Myxococcus hansupus: one gene and its partner. The protein of the gene in region 2 interacts with the protein of the main gene of each other region in a pairwise test. Links are inferred from orthologs where the notes say so. Each region holds a gene or a part of one and is shown on either strand. Other genes may lie near its edges.

Region 1 (10,630 bases), 6.5 Mb from region 2 along the record:
GGGACAGCTCCCCGCCGACCTGCGCGCGCTGTGGGTGCCGGAGGCCTGAGCCGGTGACCTCCGGCCGCGTCTGAACACGGTGATAGCCTGCCTTCCTTTGAATTCAGGGAGGCAGCATTCATGGCGGTCGCGGAACGGAAGTGGAGTGCGCGGGCATTCTGGCCCCGAGGCAGGGCGCTGGCGCTGGGGGTGCTCACGCTGGCCACGCCCGCGTGGGCGCAGTTGCCCGACTACCACCTGGAGCTCCAGGTGCGGACGAACCTGCTGGGGAACGCGTCCGGCGCGTACAACGTGGGGCCGGGCAACCTGCTCTCGGGCAGCTACCAGATTCCCATCAGCGCGGATGGGCAGATTGCCTTCCGGCTGGCCATCACCCCCGAGGGGCGCTCCGCCGTGTGGTGGGGGCACGGTGGCATGGGGAGCCGCATCTACCTGCTGCCCCAGTTGGGTGAGGATGCCCGGACGGGGGACCCGGGGGTGAATTCGCAGGGGGACATCGCGTTCGCGGTGACGTGGGCTTCGCCGGCGACCCAGAACGGCATCTACCTGTTGAACGTCGCCTCGCCGGAGCAGGTGCGCATCATCCGGGGGCCTCCGGGGGCCTCGGATTGGAGCAGCCTGTGGCTCAACGAGGCGGGGCAGATTGGCTTCCGGGCCACGTACAGCGGCGTGGGCCGGGCCTACGCCATCGCGAACGAGCGGCCGGATGGCACCTTCTCGACGACCATCGTGGCCGCTGAGCAGACGGTGGACCCCGGCAGCCCCTACCAGTTCCTGTACTCGCCGACGCTGAACGACCTGGGACAGATGGCGGGCGTGGGCGATGTCGCGACGGCGTCGTCGGAGTTCTTCCAGGACCTGCGCATCTTCGAGCCGGATGGGATGTCGTCACGGCTCATCGCGCAGTCTCGGGGGCGTGACGCGACGTCACCGGTGTACCGCTTCGCGTCGGTGGCGCCCGCGCTGAACAACATGGGGCAGGTGGCGTTCCTGGGGACGGCTCGCAACGCCCAGAGTGGCAACGTCACCACGCTGTGGCTCTGGGATGGGGCCGCGCTGCGCGTGCTCGCGCAGGACGGCGTGGGCGACATCCGGACGTTGGAGTTCTTCGCGCCCGATATCAACGACACCGGCTGGGTGGTCTTCCGCGCCATTGACTCCGCGAACATGCGAGCGGTGTGGGTGAGCGATGGACAGTCGCTGAAGCGCGTGGCGACCGAGCACGACATCGTGTCCTCGGATTTGGGGCCGGCGCGCATCGACCAGGAGACGCCGTCGAACCCGGTGTTCGGGGGTCTGGTCAGCATCAACGGGCGGGGAGAAATCTCGCTGGCCGCGGGCCTGGCACCGCCGGACAACGACCAGGTGGAGTGGGGCACCGCCGTGTTCATCGCGCGGCCGGTTGTTCCGCAGCAGGACGGTGGTACTGGGGGCCCGGATGGGGGTCCCGGTCCGGGTGTGGATGGTGGCGTGGATGGCGGTCCGGGGGAGCCTGATTCCGGCGTGGACGGTGGGCCTGGGCCCGGCGTGGATGGCGGGCCGGGGGAGCCTGATTCCGGCGTGGACGGTGGTCCCGGTCCTGGCGTCGATGGCGGCGTGGATGGTGGTCCTGGTGAGCCGGACTCGGGCGTGGACGGTGGTCCCGGCCCGGGCGTCGATGGCGGTGTAGATGGCGGTCCTGGTGAGCCGGACTCGGGCGTGGACGGTGGTCCTGGGCCCGGCGTGGACGGTGGTCCGGGCGAGCCTGACTCCGGCGTGGACGGTGGGCCCGGCCCGGGCGTCGACGGTGGGCCGGGTGAGCCGGACGCAGGTGTCGACGGTGGTCCTGGGCCCGGCGTCGATGGTGGCTCGGGTGATCCGGATGCCGGCGCCGACGGTGGTCCCGGCCCTATCGTCGACGGTGGTGCCGGTGAGGATCCGGATGCGGGAACGGATCCGGATGCAGGTTCGGGTGAAGATCCAGATGCAGGTCCTGGAACAGAGAACGACGCGGGTCCGGGTGAAGAGCCGGGCGCGGACGCCGGCTCCGGGGAGGAGCCGCAGTCCGACGCTGGCGCGGACGCTGGTCCCGGCCAGCCTCAGGACTCGGGAACCTCGCCGCCGCCGCCTCCCGCCGACAGCGGTTGTGGTTGCCAGTCCTCGTCTCCTTCGGCCGCACTGCCTTGGATGCTCGTGGGCCTGATGCGAGCCGTCATCGGCCGCCGCCGTAAGGCGGAGTAGTCGCTGGAGCATCAAGGGGCGCCGGGCCAGAGCATCGGTCCGGCGCCCTGCCTTGCTCACCCAGCAGCGCCTCCATTTCGCGCAGGTGCGGCGCTGCGAGCGGTCATCGTCAGTGCCCCGCCCTACTCACCCAGCAACGCCGCCGCCAACTCCCGCACCTTCGAGGACGCGTCGTGCTCAGCGGCATCACGAAGCAGTGCCTGCGCCGGGGCATCCACATGCTTCACGGCGCCCAGGACCCGGACCACCTCCATGCGCACGGACACGTTCCGCTCCGTTCGCAACACCGTGGCCAGTGCCTCCAGGTGCGCCCCGACGACTCGGTGAGCAAGCGCCTTCACCGCGTTCGCGCGCACGTGCGCACTCGAATCCTTCAGCATCATCTGGTCGAGCAACGCGTCCGCCGGAGCCCCGGGAAGGGCCCGCAGCGCATCCGTGGAGGCACCGCGCACGGTCGCATCGGGATGAAGCATCGCTGACCTCACGTAGGTCATCCCAGTCGGTGAACCCGCCCGAGCAAGCGCTGCCAGACACACCCTTGGACCCGGAGTCCCCGAGCGGCAGTACCGCAGCAGTTCGTCCACCAGCGCCTTGCTCCGGCCCGGCTCCGCCAACGCGAGCCCCTTCGACAGCGCTCCCATCGACAGTGCCGTCGCATCCCTCACGTTCGCGTCAGGTGCCTCCTCCAACGCACGGCTCAGCGCGTCCGCGAGCAACAAAGAGGGATGCTCCATCGTCCCCACGGCGCGAACCGCCTGCGCGCGAATCCCAGGGCGAACGCTCGGTGCTTCGAGCACCGACATCAGCGCCCGTTGCGCGTCCGGCGTTCCCGCGCGGGCGAGCGCCGCCACCATCCGCTCCGAGAGCGCTTCCTCCATTTTCCCCTGCCGGAGCAACTCCGCGGCCCGGTTCACTTCCGTGGAGTCATGGCGGAACAGCATTGCCAGCCGTTCCGGCGTCGCCTCCCGGGCGTTGCGCGTCGCCATCAACCGAATCAACGTCTCCCCACGCAGAGGCACGGGACCCGGCTTCAACTTCGCCACGGAGTCCGTCAGCCGCTCGGCCTGCAACACGGTCCGAGCCACATGGAACGGCCTCAACGATGAAAGCTGATAGTCGACCCCCACGTTGAGCAACGCCACCCGCGTCTCCTCCCGACTCCGCGGAGCCCCCTCCTCCCCTCCCCCCCACTCCACCACGTCCGAGCCCGCCGCCTCCTTCACGTGTCCGTCCGTGAAGAGCGTGAAGGCCAGGTGCCCCTGCAGCCGAGGCGTCACCGGCGGCGCGGCTCGCAGATACCGCCGCTTCGTCTTCACGTAGGTGTTCGCGCTGCCACCGGCGCGGTACTCGGATTCGAAGTCACCTCGAGTGTCCGACTCCTCCGTGCTCCAGCGCGCGCCGTCCTCCGCCACGAACTGTGTCGCCGCGAGCAGCCGTCGCACGAGCCGCCGGGCCGTCATGTCCTGCGCGGCATCGAAGTGCACCGCCACCACCTGGCCACGCGCATCCTGGGCCACATAGAACGGCCGCTCGAACATGACCTCGAGCGCCCGCGGCTCACCGCCCGCGAGCTCCACCCGAGTGGGCACGATGAGTCCCGCGAACAGGTGCTGTTCTCCCTCCACTCCCAGGTATGTGAGCTCGAACAGGCCACTCCAGCCGGTGTGGATCAGTGTGCGTGCCCCCGCCACCGGCTGCGTGCTGGTCCGGACGTCCAGGTCGAACGTGTAACGGAGCCGGTGCCCCACGGTGAGCACGCGCTCCGAACCCTTCACCCCCTGACGGAGGTCCTCGGGCTGAGGCGAAGACGCCGCCGTGTCCCGTGGCATCCCTGGCGTCGGCGCACGCGCGTCGGGGGAGCCCGCACGCCACAGGCCGATGACGCCCACCAGGACGGCGAGCAGCAGCACCAGGCTCTTGAGGCGCGAACTCACTCCCTCGGATACGTGCCCGCGAAGGAATCCTGGCTGCTGGAATCCACGAATGACACAGGGCTCCAGCCGTTTCACGGAGACTTGCGCCTCCACGCGTCACGGCGAGCCGTCTGCTTTGAAACAACGCTACGGCTGTTTCACGGATGGCCGAGCTTCAACTCCAGCTCGGCCAACTCACGCTGCACGGTGGCATCCGTCAGTCGCAGACCCTCCATCTTGCGCACCGCGGAGATGACGGTGGAGTGGTCCTTGCTGAAGCGCGCGGCGATCTCCGGGAAGGAGCTCTTCGTCAGCTTGCGGCTGAGATACATGGCCACCTGCCGCGCATGGGCCAGGGCCTTGTGGCGGCGGTCTTCCTTCAGCGATTCGACGGTGACCTTGTAGAAGCGGGCCACCTCGCGCTGGATGGACTCCACGTCCACCGCGCTCTGAGCGGGGAGGATGTCGCGCAGCACCTGCGACGCGAACTCCTCCGTCACCGGCTGACGCGTGAGGCTGTGCACGGCGGACAGCTTCACCAGCGCGCCTTCCAGCTCGCGCACGTTCTTCTGGATGTGCTTGGCGATGAAGTGCGCCACCGAGTCCGGCAGGTCCAGGTTCTCCGCCACGGCCTTCTTTTGAAGGATGGCGACCCGCGTCTCGTAGGTGGGCTCGCGGATGTCCGTCATCAGGCCCATGGCGAAGCGGCTGCGCAGCCGGTCCTCCAGGCCCGGAATCTCCGCGGGCACGGTGTCGCTGGTGAGGACGATGGCCTTGTTCAGCTCGTAGAGCGTGTTGAAGGTGTAGAAGAACTCCTTCTGCGTCTCCTCGCGCTTGCCCAGGAACTGGATGTCGTCGATGAGGAGCACGTCGCACTCCTCACGGAACTTGCGGCGGAAGTCCGCCATGCGGTGTTCGCGGACGCTCTCCACGTACTCGTTGGTGAACTGCTCGCTGGAGAGGAACACCACGCGCTGGGACGGGTCGCGTTCCCAGATGAGGTTGCCCACCGCCTGGAGCAGGTGCGTCTTGCCCAGGCCCGTGCCGCCATAGATGTAGAGCGGGTTGTAGTGGTGGCCCGGCTTGTCGGCCACGGCCTGCGCGGCGGCGGCGGGGAGCTGGTTGCTGTCCGCCACGACGAAGGTGTCGAAGGTGAAGCGCCCGTTCAGCCGCGAGGGCCGGGTGGCGCTCGCCTTGACTGCGGGTACGGGCGGAAAGTGGGGATCCGGCTCCAGGCCTTCCACCACTTCGTACGCGATGGAGACCAGCCCCTCGCCCATCCGGGCAATCTGCGCGTCCAGCAAGGGGCGGTAGTGGTCATCCACCCAGTCGCGGAAGAAGCGGTCCGGAACGCCCATCACCAGGGCGCCGTCACGCACCTCCAACGGGCGCATCCGCTCCAGCCATCTCAGCGCGTAGTCGAACTTCTCCTGGCGGATGCCATCGAGCATCCGAGCCCAGAGAATTCCAGCACTTGGGAGGGGGGTGGCGGCTTGGGCGAGGGCGTTCACGCGTGTCTCAAACGTGCAAAAGCAGGGGGAACAACGGGCGTTCGGCCGTGCTAACAGACGGTTCCAGGTGGATCAAGCAACCGGCCAAAACCGCCGCCACCTCAAGGGTTTTTCCGGACACGGCGGATCCACTGGGGACGTACCTGGTGGGCACGGTTGTGGATCCTGCCCTCCCCTACCCCCACCACTGGGGGATGGATCCACCCGACTTGACTGTGAGTGTGTTCCGCAAAGCCGAACGACTTTGCATGCCCATCACGTCACGACGACCGAGAGCGCGGCTGCTTCCCGAGCCTCGCGACGTAGACGAGGTACAGGGCGAGGCAGCCCACGGGCACCAGATGCCACGCGTTCGACAGCCACGAGGCGCGCAGCCGGTAGCCCATGATGAGCAGCGCCGCGGTCGCGCCCGAGATGCCGGGCAGAAGCCACATGCAGGTGTTCAGGATGTTCGTGTGTCCGCGCGACAGGTCGCGGGTGTTCATCGTGCCGGCCGCGGAGAACACCACCAGCATGAACTGCATGAAGGCGAGCACCACCTGCGCCGCCACACCCACCACCAGAACCGTCATCGACATCGACCGAGAACTCCCTGCCGGACATTCTACATGAGGCGTCCGTGCTGTCTTCCCGGCGCCGCGCGCGGGCTCAGCCGTCGGCGAGCCGCTGACCCTCGAGGTACGCGTCGAACATCTCCGTGAGGGCGCTGACCACGGCGCGGACGCGGGGCACCTTGCGGAGCTCCTCGTGCATCACCAGGCAGAAGGTGAGCGAGGGGCCAGGCGTTTCCAGCCGCACGCGCTCCAGGCCCCGTTGCTCATCCACCGCGCCAATCGCGCCGATGACGAGCCCCATGCCCGCGCGCGCGGCGTGCATCCGGGCCGCGACGGAGTTGGTGCGCAGGGGGAAGCGGTGCGCGCCGCGCTGGAGGAGCCAGTCCGTCATGCAGGGCCGGCGCCCCACGTACTCGTCGACGATGAAGTCATGCGCGGAGAAGTCCGCGTCGGCCAGCTTCCGTGAAGGCAGGTGCTGGTCCAGGTAGTCACGGCTGGCGAAGAGGCCGGAGACGATGTCACCCAGCGGCTTCTCGATGAGGACGGGGGATGCGTCGGAGCGGGTGCGCGCGCCGACTGGGGAGATGGCGCGCAGGCCGATGTCCGCCTCGCGGGTGGAGAGGTCGGCGTAGCGCTGCTCGGTGACGATTTCGACGTGGATTTCCGGATGGACCCGCCGCACGCGGACGGCGGCCTCGGCGATGTAGGGCGCGAAGCCGTCGGACACGGAGACGCGCACCGAGCCCGCGAACGGAGACGCGGCGGCGTCGCGAACGCGGGCGGCCAGGGCATGCTCGAACTGCTCGGCCATCCGGGCCAACTCCTCCGCCTCGGGCTCCAACCAGACACCGCGCGCGGTGCGGTGGACCAGCGTGCGGCCCAGGTCCTCCTCCAGCTTGCCGATGCGCCGCATGACGGTCGACGCGGAGAGGCCCAGGCGCACGCCCGCCGCGAGGAAGCTTCCATGCCGGCGCAGCTCGAGGAGCAGCCGGTAGTCGTCCCAGCTCATGGGGCGAGTGTCGCGGGTGTGGGCCGCGGTGCAAACATCCGCGCGCCCAGGCGGGCGACGAGCGCGCGCGGGAAGAGCCTCCCAAAGGCGGTGAGCAGGCGGTTGCCGCTCCCGTGGATGACAGAGGCGCGGCCCTGGGCGAAGGCCTCCAGGCCCAGGCGCACGACGTCCTCGGGCCGGGCTTTGTGCTTCTGCTGCTCCAGCCCGACGGCGCGGTCGAAGAAGGCCGTCTCCGTCTGCCCCGGGTTCAAGCACAGCACTCGCACGCCGCGGGGCTGGTACTCACCCCAGAGGGCTTCCGAGAAGCTGAGGACGAAGGCCTTGGTCGCGCCGTAGACGGCCATGTACGGCGTGGGCAGGTAGGCCGCGATGGAGGCGACGTTGATGACGCCGCCCTGGCGCAGGGTGATGCCGTCGATGAACAGGTGGGTCAGATCCACGAGCGCGCTCACGTTGAGGGCCACCTGGCCATGCTGCTCCTCGAACGGGAGCGACTCGAAGGGGCCGTAGCGGCCGAAGCCCGCGTTGTTGATGAGCACGTCCACCGCGAACCCCCGGGCCACGACGGCGTCGTGGATCCGCTTGGGAGCGCTGGGCTCGGCCAGGTCGAACGCGAACACATGGGCGTTGCCCAGCTCGGCCGCCAGGGACTGGAGCTTCGCCTCGCCGCGAGCGACCAGGAGGAGCGTCGCGCCCCGCCGGGACAGCTCCCTCGCGAAGGCTTCGCCAATGCCCATGGACGCACCGGTGATGAGGACCGTCTTTCCGTGAAAGTTCATGGCCAAGGCTGTAGCCCCCGTCCGGATGCGCAACCACGCAAATCCCTGGAGACCTCTTTTGCAGAAACGCAAAGCCAACAGGGCCAGGTCCCCTGCCCGCCCAGCCGCCGCCGTGGAAAAGCGCCCAGGAAACAGACGGCTGCGCTGTTCGTGATTAAACTGCCGCCGCCGTGCGTTGGGCGGTGGTCGTCACCGTCAGTATTCCCCAGACCTTCACGCACCTACCCCCGTGCGGGCCATTTGGCCGCCGCGGAGGTGGGCTCTCGGGTGGGCCTGGGTGATCCAACGTTGACTTACCCTGGAAATGGGGGTACGGACCCGCCCCTTTCCTCAGTTCAGGTCGCGCCGGAGCGGTAGGAGGCGCCGCCACCATCAAGGAGTCGAGCCGTGTCCAAGCGCACGTACCAGCCGTCGAAGGTCCGCCGCAATCGCGCCCACGGGTTCCGCAAGCGGAACGCCACCAAGGGCGGCCGGGATGTCCTCAAGCGTCGTCGTGCGAAGGGCCGTAAGCGGCTCGTCGTGTCCGCTCCCAAGAAGTAGGCGAGTTCGCTTGTGAGGGCCGAGGGTGCGACGCCGGGCGAGTCCCACCCGGCAGACCAGCGCTTCCCCAAGGCCCTGCGCCTGCTTCAGCGGCGCGAGTTCCTCGAGGTCCAGGAAGGCGGGCAGAAAGTCCCTTCGGACTGCCTCCTGGCCCTCGTGAAGCGCAATGGCCGACCGTACTCCCGTGTTGGCCTCACCGTGTCGAGCAAGGTGGGCAACGCTGTCGTCCGTGCGCGCTTGCGGCGCGTCTTGCGAGAACTCTTTCGCAAGCGCCGCGCGCAATGGCCCGTCGGTTTGGACGTCGTCTTGGTGGCGCGCTCTTCCGCGAAGGATTCTTCCTTTCCGGCGCTCGCGCGGGCCTTTGATGGTGTCACCCGGAAGCTCCAACGGCTTCCGCGGGCAGTGGAGACGAAGCCGAAGAAAGAGCCTCCAGCATGAGCCCGCTCGCCTTCGTCATCTCGCTGCCCATCCGTTTCTACCGGAAGTTCCTCGGACCGTTGCTCCCTCGGGTGTGCCGGTTCCACCCTTCGTGCTCCACCTACGCCATGGAGGCGCTGGAGAAGCACGGCGGCCTCAAGGGGTCGTGGCTCACGCTCTGGCGGCTCCTTCGCTGCCAGCCCTTCCACCCCGGCGGTATCGACCCGGTGCCGTGACGAGGGGTTCCACCCATTGCCGCCCTCTCCCTCGCGGAGGGGGGAGTCTATGAACGATCCGCTCTCGCCCCAGTCGAACGATTCGCAGAAGCGACTGCTAGCGGCCCTGGCCCTCTCGTTCGCGGCCACTGCTGTCTACACCTTCTTCTTCGCTCCCACCCCGCCCGGCTCGGAAACCCCCGATGCGGGCATCGTCGCCACGGCGAGCCCCGACGCAGGCTCCGGCCAGCCCGCCGTGCAGCCGCCAGCGGGAACTCCCGGCGAAGGGACGGAAACCGCCGCCGCGGAGGCCCCGCCTCCGGCGCGCAAGGCGGAACTGCTCCGTGACGAGTCCGTCTACACCTTCTCCTCCGAGGGCGCCGGCCTCACCGCCGCCGTGCTCAAGGGCGCGAAGATGCGGGAGCAGCAGGAACTCTCCGTCGCCCAGGGCTTTCAGAAGCTGGTCGGCAAGGAGATTCCGCCCGCGCCGCAGATGGACCTGGCGCGCCCCACCCCGGGCCAGCCGCTGCCGCTGTCCGTGGCCATCACCGGCACCAGCCCGCTGCCCGCGGACCTGAACTACGCCATGGACGAAGGCGCCCCTGGCAGCGCCGACGGCGTCACCTTCACCGGCCGCCGTGGCCCGTGGGAGGTCGTGAAGACGCTGAAGTGGCCCAAGGACGGCTTCGAGCTGTCCTACACCATCCAGGTGCGCAACACCTCCGGCCAGCCGCAGAGCGGTGAGCTGCAGGTGAACCACAACCGCGCCATCGACCCCAACTTCGAGCACGCGCCGTCCTTCTTCGGCGGCGTGGGCAACCTGAGCCGCTCCGCGTGCTGGGTGGGTGACAAGCTCCAGAAGATGAACCCGGGCGACGACCACCCGGACGCCGAAGACGTCCGCGGCCCGATTCAGTTCTTCGGCATCGACCAGCAGTACTTCCTCTCCGCGCTCTACCCGCTGGAGGGGCCGCGCCTCGGCTCGTGCCACTTCGAGGCCACGCCCAACCTGCGCAAGGTGACGGCGGCCTTCCCGATTTCGGCCGCCCCGGGCGAGACGGTGACGCTGCGCTTCGGCGGTTACTTCGGTCCCAAGGATCCGGACATCCTGGCCCTGGTGCCCGGCGCCTCGCTGCGCGCGTCCACCGGCCTGACGGACGCGACCTTCCACCCGCCGCTGGCGGAGACGGTGGACTTCGGCATCTGGGCCGTCATCTGCAAGGTCCTGCTGATGGTGATGAAGTTCTTCCACGGCATCACCGGCAACTGGGGCGTGGCCATCATCCTGCTCACGGTGGTGGTGAAGCTCGTCCTGCTGCCCCTCACCTACCGCTCCATGGTCAGCATGGAAGAGGTGAAGAAGCTCCAGCCGCGCATGGAGGAGATCCGCAAGAAGCACGCGGACAACCGCGAGCAGCAGAACCTCGAAATCATGAAGCTGTACCAGGAGGCCAAGGTGAACCCGCTGGGCG
Region 2 (6,851 bases):
TGGGTGGTGACGACGACAAGCGCGGCGGTGGCCGTGGCTTCGGCCGCAAGAAGGTCTGCCGGTTCTGCGCGGAGAAGAACGCGTCGGTGGACTTCAAGGACCAGGCGACGCTGAAGTACTTCGTCACCGAGCGCGGCAAGATCATCCCCCGCCGCATCTCCGGCAACTGCGCCAAGCACCAGCGCGAAGTGGCGGTGGCCATCAAGCGCGCCCGCGGCATCGCGCTCCTCCCCTACAACGCGGTGGTCGGCTAGTCCGCCGGTCCGCACAGGAGACTGAACATGAAGGTCATTCTGCGTGAGGACATCGAGAACCTGGGCAAGTCCGGGGAACTCGTCACCGTGAAGGACGGCTTCGGCCGCAACTTCCTCCTGCCCCGCAAGAAGGCGGTTCTGGCCAGCGAGCAGAACCTCCGTCAGTTGGAGCACGAGAAGGCGGTCATCGCCGCTCGGAACGCCAAGCTGAAGGGCGCGGCCGAGGAGCAGGCGAAGAAGATTGGCGCCATCAAGGTCGCCATCAAGCGCCGCGTCGGCGATCAGGACAAGCTGTTCGGCTCCGTCACGGCGCTGGACATCGCGGAGGCGGTTGCCGCCGAGGGTCAGAGCATCGACCGCCGCCACATCCACCTGCCCGAGCCCATCAAGGCCCTGGGCAACTACGAGGTGGAGCTGCGCCTGCACCGCGACGTGGTCGCGAAGATCAAGCTCGAGGTCCTGCCGGAGTAATCCTCCGTCGAGACTCGACGTTGTTCGGTGAGGCCGTCCGGGGAGACCCGGGCGGCCTTTCCATTTGGGCCCCTGTCCCGCTCCGGCTCGCGCCCCCGCCGGTCCGGCTGGCGACAAACGCGTGGGGTGATGCGCGCGGGGTGCCTATGTCGGTGCGGAGGGAGCCGCCCGAATGCCCACCACCGCCGCGCCGCACACGCCCGATGCCCACCGCCCCGACCTGGATTGGCTCCGGGTCGTGTGCATCCTCCTGCTGCACCTGTTCCACACGGGGATGATGTTCAACACCTGGGGCTGGCACGTGAAGAGCCCGCAGGCCCTGCCCTGGCTGGAGCCGCCCATGGAGGTGCTGCACCACCTGCGCATGCCGTTGCTGATGTGCATCTCCGGCCTGGGCACCGCGTTCGCCCTGCGGCGGCGCTCGCTGGGCACCTTCACGAAGGACCGCGTGAAGCGGCTCCTGGGGCCGCTGGTCTTCGGCATGTTCGTGGTGGTGCCGCCGCAAATCTACGTGGAGCGGCTCCAGCGCGGGACGTTCGAGGGAAGCTACGCGGACTTCTATCCGTCCGTGTTCGGCTTCGTGCCCTACCCCGCCGGCAGCTTCAGTTGGCACCACCTCTGGTTCGTCGCCTACCTCTTCGTCTACTGCCTGCTCGCGCTGCCCCTGTTCGCGCTGCTCCGCACGGGCCCCGGGCAGGCCTGGCTCGCAAAGGCCGAGGCGTGGCTGTGCCGGGGGTGGAACGTGGCCTGGGGGTTCCTGCCGCTCGCGCTCAACGAGGTGCTGCTGCGGGACTTCCCCCACACGCATGCGCTCCTCGACGACCCGAGGGCGTTCATCCACTACGGCCTGTTCTTCCTGAGCGGCCATCTGCTGGGCCGGTGTCCGCGCGTCTGGGAGCACCTCATGTCGCGGCGCAAGGCGCTGCTGGGGGCGAGCGCGGTGGTCTTCGCCATCATGGTGCCGCCGAACGAGTTCCCCTTCATTCCGGAGACGCTGGGACGCACCGCGCTTCAGTGGTTCGTCATGCTGACGGCGCTGGCCTGGGCGCGAGCCTGCATCCATGACCGGCGGCCATGGCTCCGACACGCGCGCGAGCTGGCCTATCCGTTCTACATCCTCCACCAGACGGTCATCGTCGTCGTCGGCTTCGCGCTGCTCACGTGGACGATGGGCCCGTGGACGCTCTTCCTCGCGGTGCTGACGGTGTCGTTCTTGCTCACGTGGGGGCTGTGCCTGGCGGTGGCCCGCGTGCCCTGGCTGCGAGCGTGCTTCGGGATGACGGCGCGCGCGGCGTCGCGGGTGCCCGCTCGGGCCGCGAGCCCGGTGCATACTGGGTGAGTCCATCCATGCCGACTCCCTCGTCCCAGGCTTCCATCGTGGCTTCGTGGCAGTGGCCTCGCATCCACGCGCGTCCCGCGCTGGCGTTGCTGGGCTTCTGCGTGGCCCTGGGGCTGCTCCTGGGGCTCACGGTGTGCCTCAACATCCTCGCGGAGGGGGGCACCGTGCCGGGGCTGCGCCCCTTCGTCTGGGAGCTCACGGGGGCACTTGGCGCGTGGCTGGTGCTGCCCATCCTCTTCACGGCGGTGATCAACGCGCCGGGCCCTCGCGTGGGCTGGGGGCGGTTCCTGGGCATCCACGCGGTGGCCTTCCTGCTCTTCACCAGCGCGCACATCGTGCTGATGGCGGTAACGCGGCAGGGGCTCTACGCGCTGTTCGACTGGGGCCCGTACGACTATGGGGCGATGGCCTTTCGCATCCCCATGGAGGCGATGAAGGACCTCCTCTCCTACAGTCTGGGCGCCACCTTCGTGAGCCTGTTCACGGCGTGGAAGGAGCGGCAGGACCGCGCGCTGCGCGAGGCGTCCCTGGAGGGCGAGCTGCGCGCCGCCCAGCTCCAGGCCCTCACGGGCCAACTGCACCCGCACTTCCTCTTCAACGCGCTGAACACCGTGAGCGCGGTGATGTACGAGGACCTCGCGCGCACGGACCGGCTGCTCAGCGACCTGGGCGGACTGCTGCGCGCCAGCCTGGAGCGGCGTGAGGCCACCTGGACGCTGGCGGAGGAACGCACCCAGGCCGCGCGCTTCGTGGCGCTGCTGGCCGCGCGCTTCGGTGAACGCGTCTGTGTGCGCTGGGAGGTGGCCCCGGGGCTGGAGCAGGTGCAGGTGCCATGCTTCGCGCTGCAAGCGCTGGTGGACAACGCCGTGAAGCACAACCAGGATCGGACGGAGCCGCTGGAGGTCCGCATCCGCGCCCGCGAGGACGGGCCCGACTGGAGGCTGGAAGTGGAGGACACGGGCCGGGGCTTCGGGAGCCGCTCCCCCGCGTCGGGCACCGGCGTGGGGCTGGCGCACCTGGAGCGAATCCTCGCGCTGCTCCACGACGGACGTGCCCGACTGGAGCGAGGCCAAGGCCCCGAGGGCGGTGCGCGCGTGGCGCTGTTGCTGCCTCGGGAGGCCGCGCCATGACGCGCTTCCGGGTCCTGGTGGCGGATGACGAAGCGCCCGCCCGCGCCAAGGTGAAGCGCCTGCTCGCGGACGACGCGCGCTTCGTGCTGGAGGGCGAGGCTTCGGACGGGACGGAGACGCTGAACCGCGTGGCGGCGCTACGGCCGGACCTGCTGGTGCTCGACGTGCAGATGCCCGGCCTCACCGGCTTCGAAGTGCTGGAGGCACTGGGCCCCGAGCAATGCCCCGCCGTCATCTTCTCCACCGCCTACGACGCCTTCGCCGTCGCCGCCTTCGAAGCGCAAGCCGTGGACTACCTCCTCAAGCCCTACGACGCGGAGCGCTTCGCCCGCGCGCTGGAGCGCGCCTACACCGTGCTCCAAGGTGGCCTGCCGGAGACAGCGCGCCTCCAGGCCCTCCTGGCCGACCTGGGCCGGGCGCCCTCGAGCCGCCCGCTGGAGCGACTGGTGGTGAAGGCGGGCGAGGCCTGGGTGCCGCTGCGCCTGACGGACGTCTGGCGCCTGTCCTCGGAGGACAAGTACGTCCGGCTCCACACCGCCCAGGGCGAGCACCTGGTGCGTCAGACGCTCCGAAGCCTGGAGGAGCGGCTGGACCCCACGCGCTTCGTACGGGTCCACCGGGGCGACATCGTCAACCTGGACGCCGTGGCCCGCTTGGAGCCCTGGACGCACGGAGACGGCATCCTCGTCCTCAAGGATGGCAGCTCGGTCGTCCTCAGCCGCACGTGGCGTGAAGCGTTCCTCCAGCGGTGGGGACTCGAGGGGTAGGCGTCCGTGCTACAGCTTTGTAGCAAAACTTGGCTGTGTCAGCCCTGCCTGTAGAGTGGGCGAGCCGCCATGGAGAATGTCCACGAGTTCAGAGAGGGTCGGAAGGTCCACGAGGACCTCGCCGCCGAGCGCGCGGTGTTGGGCGCCGTGCTGGCGGACAACACGCTGATCGCCGCGGTGGGCGAGGTCGTCCACCCCGAGGACTTCTCCAGCCCCGCGCACGCCCAGATTTTCGAGGCGATGCTCAAGCTCGACGGCCAGTCGCGACAGGTGGACCACCTGACGCTGGCCGAGGAGCTGAAGGTGTTGGGCCACCTCGTGTCGGTGGGCGGCCCGGCCTACCTGATGCGGCTGGACCAGGTGGTCCCCATCGCGTCCAACGCGGTCCAGTACGCGCAGATCGTCAAGGACCAGGCCATCCGCCGCCGCCTGGCCCAGGCGGGCAAGGAGATTCAAGACCTCGCCAGCCAGGAGACGGGCGAGCTGGAGGTCCTGCTCGACGAAGCCGAGCGCAAGGTGTTCCTCCTCGCGGAGAAGAAGCGCGAGGGCGACCTGCGCCCGGTCAGCGAGCTGATGGAGCACACGCTCGATCTGCTCGACAAGATGAAGGCGGCGGCCACGGGCATCACGGGCCTGTCCACCGGCTACATCGACCTGGACAACCAGCTCACCGGCCTGCACGCCGGCGAGCTCATCATCCTCGCGGCGCGTCCCGGCATCGGGAAGACGTCCTTCGCGATGAACATCGCGGTGCACGCGGCGCTGAAGGAGAACAAGGCCGTCGGCATCTTCAGCCTCGAAATGCCCGCCGACCAGTTGCTGATGCGTCTGCTGGCCTCCACCGCGCGCGTGGACATGAAGAAGCTGCGCGGCGGCCGCCTGACGCCGCACGACGAGGAGAAGTTCCAGGAGATGGCGGGCGCGCTCTACAACGCGCCCATCTACATCGACGACTCCGGCGGTCTGTCCCCGTTCGACCTGCGCGCCAAGGCCCGCCGCGTGAAGCAGCGCGACCCACGCCTGTCGCTCATCGTCATCGACTACCTCCAGCTCATGCACCAGAAGGGCAAGGTGGAGAGCCGCCAGTTGGAGGTCGCCGAAATCTCCCGCGCGCTGAAGCAGCTCGCCAAGGAGCTGGAGGTGCCCATCATCGCGCTCAGTCAGCTCAGCCGAAAGGTGGAGGACCGCAAGGACGGCAAGCCCCTGCTGTCCGACCTGCGTGAGTCCGGCTCCATCGAGCAGGACGCCGACGTGGTGATGTTCATCCACCGTGAGACGTCTGAAGAGGGCCCCGACGGGCAGCCGGCGCAACAGTCGAGCACCGTGATTCCCGTGGAGCTCATCGTCGCCAAGCAGCGTAACGGCCCCATCGGCTCCATCGACCTGGTGTTCCTGGCCGAGTACACGCGCTTCGAGAGCCGCCAACGCACGGACTGACGGCCGCTTCGGTCCACGCTGGCGCGCACCCCATGCGCCCAGCGCGGGCCCTCAGGAGCGCCGAGCCGCGTCCAACCCACCGCGAGCCTCCCGCGGCACGGGCTTCGCCCTACTCCGAGCCTGTCCGCAGGTAACGGACCACCAGCGCCCGGGCGGAGCGCACCGCCGTCTCCATCGTGCGTCCCCGGCCCAGCTCCGTGGCCAGCGCGGAGGCCAACCGGCAGCCTGTTCCACGCCGCCCGGGTGAGCGCGCCAACCGCTTTCCTTCCAGCACCCGCACGCGGCCTGGAGTGGCCAGCACATCCGCCAGTCCCTGCGTGTCCGGCAGGTGCCCGCCCTTCACCAGCACCGCGCCAAAGCCATGGCGTGCCAGCGACTCGGCGGCTTCCGCGGCCTCCGCCACGGTGCGCGCGACCGGCCGCCCCAGCAGCCACCCGGCCTCATCCAGGTTCGGCGTGAGCACCACGCGAGGTCCCGCCAGGGACAAGTAGGCACGCGCGGACAGGCGCGTCAGGGGCTCGCCCCGCGACGTGCGCACCACGGGGTCCACCACCCACCAGGGGTCGGTGCCCGAAAGGGCCGCCTGCGCGGCCGCGAGCTGCGCGCGGGCCGGCACCATGCCGCACTTCACCGCGTGCAGCGGCCCCAGCTCCAGCGCGGCCACCACCTGCGCCGTCAACACGCGCGGCGGAGAGGCCGTCCAGGTGAAGGTCCGCGTCCCCTGCGCCGTCTGCGCGGAGGGCACCGCCACCGGCTGCCCTCGCAGCGCGCGCACCGCGGCCACGTCCGCCAGCAACCCCGCCCTGCCCGTGGGCTCCAGGCCCGCCAACAGCAGGACGCGAGGGCTCACCGGCGGTGCTCGCGCGCCTTCTGCACGAACGACTTGTAGAGTCCCACGTGCACCGGAATGGTCGTCGACATGTATTCGGGGTGCCACTGCACGCCCAAGGCGAAGACGTGCACCGTGGACTCGATGGCCTCCACCACGCCGTCCGGAGCCACCGCCGTGATGACCACGTCCTTGCCCACGCTGCGCACCGACTGGTGATGCGTGGAGTTGACCATCAACTGCCCGTGCCCCACCGCCTCCGCCAGCAACGTGCTGTTCTTCACGTCCACCGGGTGCTGGGGATGGGTGCGGTCATGCTTCTGCTCGTGCTCGCGGGCGCCTTCCACCTCGCGGCCGATGTCCTGGAACAACGTGCCGCCCAGGATGACGTTGAGCAACTGCATCCCGCCGCAGATGCCCAGCACCGGCATGTTGCGCTTGAGCGCGCCGCGCATCAGCGCCGCCTCGAACGCGGTGCGCCCCTCCTTCAGCGCCCCCAGGCCCTCGCGGGCTTCCTCGCCGTAGGCGGAAGGCGGAATGTCGAACGCCCCCCCGGTGACGAGCACCCCGGAGACGCGGTCCAGATAGGACTCCACGCACGCGATGTCGTCCGAGTACGGCAAC

What was found.
Region 1: the proteins of dnaB (region 2) and dnaA interact in binary tests that used the Escherichia coli proteins (3 or more experiments, as listed by UniProt). The link is inferred for Myxococcus hansupus from one-to-one orthologs.

Annotation. Positions count from the first base shown.
Region 1 is NZ_CP012109.1:8,640,949-8,651,578, forward strand. The notes cover bases 3,469-6,298. They hold dnaA (chromosomal replication initiator protein DnaA), read right to left. Parts: upstream 5,645-6,298; coding sequence 4,292-5,644; downstream 3,469-4,291. Other genes in these bases: A176_RS34070 (HEAT repeat domain-containing protein), read right to left, coding at 3,469-4,154; A176_RS34080 (hypothetical protein), read right to left, coding at 5,905-6,222; A176_RS34085 (LysR family transcriptional regulator), read right to left, coding at 6,293-6,298. In the rest of the region: A176_RS40375 (DUF2267 domain-containing protein), read left to right, coding at 1-49; A176_RS39465 (MXAN_5453 family MXYO-CTERM-anchored protein), read left to right, coding at 121-2,220; more of A176_RS34070, read right to left, coding at 2,343-3,468; more of A176_RS34085, read right to left, coding at 6,299-7,207; A176_RS34090 (SDR family NAD(P)-dependent oxidoreductase), read right to left, coding at 7,204-7,986; rpmH (50S ribosomal protein L34), read left to right, coding at 8,374-8,526; rnpA (ribonuclease P protein component), read left to right, coding at 8,539-8,964; membrane protein insertion efficiency factor YidD, read left to right, coding at 8,961-9,179; membrane protein insertase YidC, read left to right, coding at 9,229-10,630. UniProt on the Escherichia coli protein: Plays an essential in the initiation and regulation of chromosomal replication. Binds in an ATP-dependent fashion to the origin of replication (oriC) to initiate formation of the DNA replication initiation complex once per cell cycle.
Region 2 is NZ_CP012109.1:2,121,364-2,128,214, reverse strand. The notes cover bases 3,387-6,214. They hold dnaB (replicative DNA helicase), read left to right. Parts: upstream 3,387-4,030; coding sequence 4,031-5,398; downstream 5,399-6,214. Other genes in these bases: thiD (bifunctional hydroxymethylpyrimidine kinase/phosphomethylpyrimidine kinase), read right to left, coding at 5,508-6,214; A176_RS08745 (LytR/AlgR family response regulator transcription factor), read left to right, coding at 3,387-3,961. In the rest of the region: rpsR (30S ribosomal protein S18), read left to right, coding at 1-254; rplI (50S ribosomal protein L9), read left to right, coding at 282-725; A176_RS08755 (acyltransferase family protein), read left to right, coding at 898-2,064; A176_RS08750 (sensor histidine kinase), read left to right, coding at 2,073-3,194; more of A176_RS08745, read left to right, coding at 3,191-3,386; more of thiD, read right to left, coding at 6,215-6,248; A176_RS08730 (gamma-glutamyl-gamma-aminobutyrate hydrolase family protein), read right to left, coding at 6,245-6,851. UniProt on the Escherichia coli protein: The main replicative DNA helicase, it participates in initiation and elongation during chromosome replication. Travels ahead of the DNA replisome, separating dsDNA into templates for DNA synthesis.